Linked DNA regions of Buchnera aphidicola (Therioaphis trifolii). The protein of the gene in region 1 interacts with the protein of each later gene in a pairwise test. Links are inferred from orthologs where the notes say so. Each region holds a gene or a part of one and is shown on either strand. Other genes may lie near its edges.

Region 1 (3,304 bases):
AAGAAAAGCAATGTTACAAGATATTGCTATTTTAACTTCAGGAACAGTAATTTCTGAAGAATTAGCTATGGAATTAGAAAAATCTACTTTAGATGATTTAGGTCAAGCAAAAAGAGTAGTTATTACTAAAGATACAACAACAATTATTGGTGGTTCTGGTAATAAAAATGCAATTCAAAATAGAACTAATCAGATTAGACAACAAATACAAGAATCTACTTCAGAATATGATAAAGAAAAATTAAATGAAAGATTAGCAAAATTATCTGGTGGAGTTGCAGTATTAAAAGTAGGTGCAGCTACAGAAGTAGAAATGAAAGAGAAAAAAGCTCGTGTTGAAGATGCATTACATGCAACTCGTGCTGCAGTAGAAGAAGGTGTTGTTGCTGGAGGTGGTGTAGCATTAGTAAGAGTAGCTGGTCGAATTTCAAGTTTATCTGGTCAAAATGAAGATCAAAATGTAGGTATTCGAGTGGCATTGCGTGCTATGGAAGCACCTTTACGTCAAATAGTTTCTAATTCAGGTGAAGAACCATCTGTAGTAACTAATAATGTTAAAGATGGTAAAGGTAATTATGGTTATAATGCAGCTACTGATCAATATGGAGATATGATTAATTTTGGAATATTAGATCCAACTAAAGTAACTCGTTCTGCTTTACAATATGCTGCTTCTGTTGCTGGTTTAATGATTACAACAGAATGTATGGTTACTGATTTACCAAAAGAAGAAAAATCCGATATTAGTGCTCCTGCTCCAGGAGGAATGGGTGGTGGAATGGGTGGAATGATGTAATTTTTTTTATATTTTTTAAAAATATATTAATAATTACCCTAAATAAAATTTTTGTTTAGGGGTAATTATTATAATTTTATATTTTTTTTTTTTAATATTATATATTATATGATTTTATATACTAGTAATAATTTTAAAATAGGTTTAAAAGTATTATTTGAAAATCAACCATGTTCTATTGAAAATGTTGATTTTGTTAAACCTGGTAAAGGACAAGCATTTTCGAGAGTAAAGTTAAGAAAATTATTAACTAATCAATTAATAGAAAAAACTTTTCGTTCTACTGATGGTTTATTACGAGCTGATGTTTATGATATTAAATATATGTATATATATTATAATGATAATAATTGGTATTTTATGCATCGTCAAAATTTTGAACAATTATCTTTAAATAAAAATATTATTCAAAATAAATATAAATGGTTATTAGAACAAAATGATTATTTAATTACTTTTTGGAATAATAATCCTATATCAATAGAAATGAATAATTTTGTAAATTTAAAAGTTGTTTCTGATCTTTCAGGTAAAAGTTTAAATTCTACAATGAGTAATACTAAATTAAAATTATATAAATTACATACTGGTTTAGTAATGCCCTTGCCTTTATTTATTCAAGTAGGTGATATTGTTAAAATTGATACTCGAACTGAAGAATATCATTCTAGAGTAAATAAATTATAATTTTATTTGATTTTTATTTCTATAACTATTCCAATTAAAATTTAAACATAAACTATTTCCAAATTTCATTCGATCAATTATTCTTTCCCCTAATATTGTTTTTATTTCATAAAAGTTTAAATTAGATAACATTCCAGTTGATTTTTTAGAAGAATATCTTCGATCTATAATTTGATTAATAATAATTTTTTCATATTTTGATTGTGTTTGTATTCCTATTTCATCAAAAATTAATAAATCTATTTTACTTAAATAATTTATAAATTTTTCTTCAGTATTTTTTTTATCTTGATTATTAAATGTAGATTTAATTTTTAACATTAAATTTGAAATTGTAGTAATAAAAACTTTTTTTCCTTTTGATATAAGATAATTTCCAATAGCTGTAGCTAAATGATTTTTTCCAGTTCCTGGTCGACCTAAAAAAATAAAATTTGAAATGTGATTATTAAAATTTTTTGCATAATCTTTAGTTAAAGATAATACTTTTTTATGTCCATCATGTTCAATATGATAATTTTTGAATGAACAATTTATATATAATTTTTTAATTCCTGATTTTTTAAAATTTTTTTTGATTTTTATATTTTTATTTTTTTGAATAATTTTTTTAGAAAAAATTTTTTCTTGTTTTTTGTTCCATTTTAATAAATCTGTTTCATATTGAAATTTTGGTATAATATGAATAGGAATAATATTTTTTAATTTTTTTAAAAATTTTTTATTATTCATTGAATTTTTTAACCTATATTTTATAATTTATTAATATAAAAATAAATTATTATTATTTAATATGATTTTTTAAAAATATATAATCTATAATTAATATTATGTGTTTTTTTTTTTTTATATAATATCCATTGTTTTGGATATTGAATTTTTTTATTACGTTTTGTTTCTATATATATATATCCTTCATTTTTAATTAAATTATAATTTTTAATTAAGTTAATTGTTTTTTGAAGAATATTACCATCATAAGGTGGATCTAAAAAAATAATATCATATTTATAAGATGTTTTTTTTAACCAAAATAATGTATTTGTATTAATAACATTAATATTTTTAATTTTTAATCTTAAAATATTTTTTTTTAAATTATATATTATTTTTTTATTTTTTTCTAATGCAGTAACATTTTTTGCATATCGAGATATAGATTCAATACTTAATGCTCCACTTCCGGAAAAACAGTCTAAGCATTCTGCATGTTTAATTTTATATGTTAACCAATTAAATAATGTTTCTTTAATTCTATTTGTAGTAGGTTTTAAATTATTATTTTTAATAGTTTTTATAATTTGTCCTTTTAATATTCCTGAAATAATTCGAATATTTTTAATATTTATGTTCATTGTAAAAAAATTTTTATGAATATTTTTTTAATTATTATATATTATATATTTAATTAAATTTATGTTATTATATTTTATTAATGGTATTATGATTTATGAAAAAAAATAATAGTTTATTTTCTTGGTTTAATATTTTTAAAAAAAAAAATAGTAGTAAAAAGCAATTAAAAGAAAATACTCAATTATATAATAATGAAAATAATATAAAAAATAATTCATTTTTTTCTAAAATTAAACAAAAAATTGAAAATACAAAAAATCATTTTTCTTTTAAGATTCATCAATTTTTTTTTAAAAATAAAATTGATGATAATTTTTTTAAAAAATTAGAAGAAAAATTATTAATATTTGATTTTGGAGTACATACTTCAAAAGAAATAGTTAATTATTTATTTAAAAAATATAAAAATAATCAATTTAAAGATGAAAAAGATGTATATTATGAATTAAAAAATTATCTTTTTTC
Region 2 (3,226 bases), 360 kb from region 1 along the record:
AAATTCTATATTTGACATATCATCTTCTAATAACTTATTTTTTAAATTATTATCAATATTATCTTTTTTTTTAATATTATTAATATCTTTAGAATTATTGATATTAGTATCATTATTTTTTTTATTTAATATACGTGTTCCTAACATTTGCATTTTACCATTCATATTAACTATAACTTCCGTAGTATAACGAGTAAAACCATTTTGATCAGTCCATTTTCGAGTTTGTAAAGAACCTTCAATATATACTTGAGATCCTTTTTTTAAATATTCATTAGCAATTTCAGCTAATTTACCAAATAATACAATCCTATGCCATTCAGTTTTTTCTTTTGTTAAATTTGTTTTTTTATCTTTCCAATTTTCTGATGTTGCTAAAGTAATATTCACTACTGCATTACCATTTGACATATATCGTATTTCAGGATTTTTACCTAAATTACCAATTAAAATAACTTTATTTATACCTCGTACCATATTTTTTTCCTAAAAATAACATATTTAAAAAAAATAAAAAAATTATATATTTTAAAATAAATATAATAAATCAATAAAAATGATTTTATTTTTTAAATAATAAAATTATATATTAATATTATAAAATATAAAATATTAATTATTTAAATATTAAAATTTTAAATAAATCATTATTAATATTAAATTATTGTATTAAAATATAAAAAAATGAAAAAATATAATCCTTTACAAAATAGTAAAAAAAAAATCCCTTATTCTTTAGAAGCTGAACAATCTATATTAGGTGCATTAATGTTAGATAATAAAAAATGGGATATTATATCAAATTATATTATTAGTGATGATTTTTTTAATATTTCACATAAATTAATATTTAATGAAATGAAAGAATTGATAAACCATAATTTCCCAATTGATTTAATAACTTTATCAGAATCACTAGAAAAAAAAAAAATTTTATCAAAAATAGGAAAATTTTCTTATTTATCAGAAATTATTAAAAATACTCCTAGTACTGAAAATATTACAGCATATGCAAAAATTGTTAAAGAATGTTCAACATTAAGAGAAATTATTTCAATAGGAAAAAAAATTTCTTATTTAGGATATAATACACATGGAAAAAATAGTAAAGAAATTTTAAATGATATAGAATATAATATTCTAAAAATTATTAATAAAAAAAATAAAAAAGAAAAAAATCCTAAAAATATACGATTAATGTTAGATAAAACTATTACTGTAATAGAAAAACTATTAAAATATCCAAATAATAACTTAACAGGATTAGATACAGGATATTCTGACTTAAATAAAAAAACACTTGGATTACAAAAATCTGATTTAATTATTATTGCAGCAAGACCATCTATGGGAAAAACAACATTAGCAATGAATATTTGTGAAAATATTGCTATAACCAATAATAAACCAATATTAATTTTTAGTTTGGAAATGCCTGGTGAACAAATTATAATTAGAATGTTATCTTCGTTATCAAGAGTATATCAAAGTAATATCCGAACAGGAAATTTAAATGATGAAGATTGGTCTCGAATATCAAGTACAATTAATATCCTATTAAAAAAAAATAATATATATATAGATGATTCTTCACAATTAACACCTACTGAAATAAGATCAAAATCAAAAAAATTATATAAAAAAAAAGGTTTAAGTTTAATTATTATTGATTATTTACAATTAATTAATGTACCAAATTTATCTAATCAAAGAAATTTAGAAATTGCTGAAATTTCAAAATCATTAAAATCACTAGCCAAAGAATTAAAAATACCTATTATTGCTGTATCACAACTTAATCGTTCATTAGAACAAAGATCAGATCGAAGACCAATTAATTCTGATTTAAGAGAATCAGGTTCATTAGAACAAGATGCTGATTTAATAATTTTTATATATAGAGATGAATTATATAATGAAAATACTGAATTAAAAGGAATAGCAGAAATTATAATAGGAAAACAAAGGAATGGACCTAATGGAACAATAAAATTAATATTTAATGGTAATTTATGTCGATTTGATAATTATTATGAATAATAATATATAAATAATTTATAAAATAAATCATTTTTATTATATTTAAAATATTTAAAATATTTAAAATATTTAAAATATTTAAAAATAAAATTATATTTCATTAAATAATAAATTTATATAAAATAATATATTATGAATTTAATTATTGAGCATATCAAGTGAAAATGACTTTGCAAAATAACTTATTAATTGCTATGCCTGGAATAAAAAATCCATTTTTTAAAAAAACTGTAATATATATTTGTGAACATAATAATGAAGGAGCAATGGGTATTATAATAAATAAACCATTAAAAGATATAAAAATAAAAAATATTTTAAAAAAATTAAATATGAACGCATCTCCTTGTTTATTTGGTCCAAAAATTTTTGATTCAGTTATTATAGGAGGACCACAAGCTCAAGAAAGAGGATTTATATTACATTCATCAAAAAAAATATTTTATTCTAGTATTAAAATTTCAAATAAAATGATAATTACAACATCTCAAGATATTTTAGAAACAACTGGTTTTCTTGAAAAACCAACAAATATATTAATGGCTTTGGGATATTGTACATGGGATAAAAATCAATTAGAACAAGAATTATTAAATAATTTTTGGTTAATTTCATCTGTTGATCAAAAAATATTATTTCATACACCACTAAAAAAAAAATGGATAAAAGCATTAAACAATTTAGGATTAAATATATATAAATTATCTATCAATTTTGGACATGCATAAATTATCATGATATTATCATTTGATTTTGGAACAAAAAAAATTGGTGTAGCAATAGGACAAAAAATTACATGTACAGCAAATATATTAAATACAATAAATGTAAAAAATGGAATTCCTAATTGGAATCAAATCTCTCATTTAATTATATATTGGAATCCAAAAATTATTATTGTAGGTTATCCATTAAATATGGATGGATCAAAACAAAAAATTACTAAAAAAACCATTCTTTTTGCTAAAATATTAAAACAAAAATATTTAATTAATGTAGAATTACATGATGAAAGATTAACAACTATAGAATCTAAATCAATATTATATAAAAATAAAAAATATAAAAATATAAAAAAAAATATACATTCTTTATCAGCGGTATTAATATTAGAGAGTTGGTTAAATAAAAAATAAAAATAATAATTGTGAAATTTTGGATAATATTATGATTTTTATTCCCCCAC

What was found.
Region 2: the proteins of D9V81_RS00105 (region 1) and dnaB interact in binary tests that used the Escherichia coli proteins (3 or more experiments, as listed by UniProt). The link is inferred for Buchnera aphidicola (Therioaphis trifolii) from one-to-one orthologs.

What each region holds. Positions count from the first base shown.
Region 1 is NZ_CP032996.1:17,790-21,093, forward strand. What follows is about bases 347-3,286. They hold D9V81_RS00105 (ATP-binding protein), read right to left. Parts: upstream 2,216-3,286; coding sequence 1,478-2,215; downstream 347-1,477. Other genes in these bases: groL (chaperonin GroEL), read left to right, coding at 347-796; D9V81_RS00100 (elongation factor P), read left to right, coding at 905-1,483; rsmD (16S rRNA (guanine(966)-N(2))-methyltransferase RsmD), read right to left, coding at 2,272-2,838; ftsY (signal recognition particle-docking protein FtsY), read left to right, coding at 2,934-3,286. In the rest of the region: more of groL, read left to right, coding at 1-346; more of ftsY, read left to right, coding at 3,287-3,304. UniProt on the Escherichia coli protein: Required to load the replicative helix DnaB onto single-stranded (ss)DNA, to initiate chromosomal replication.
Region 2 is NZ_CP032996.1:381,439-384,664, forward strand. What follows is about bases 1-2,862. They hold dnaB (replicative DNA helicase), read left to right. Parts: upstream 1-684; coding sequence 685-2,040; downstream 2,041-2,862. Other genes in these bases: ssb (single-stranded DNA-binding protein), read right to left, coding at 1-477; D9V81_RS01925 (YqgE/AlgH family protein), read left to right, coding at 2,205-2,768; ruvX (Holliday junction resolvase RuvX), read left to right, coding at 2,772-2,862. In the rest of the region: more of ruvX, read left to right, coding at 2,863-3,176; radical SAM family heme chaperone HemW, read left to right, coding at 3,208-3,226. UniProt on the Escherichia coli protein: The main replicative DNA helicase, it participates in initiation and elongation during chromosome replication. Travels ahead of the DNA replisome, separating dsDNA into templates for DNA synthesis.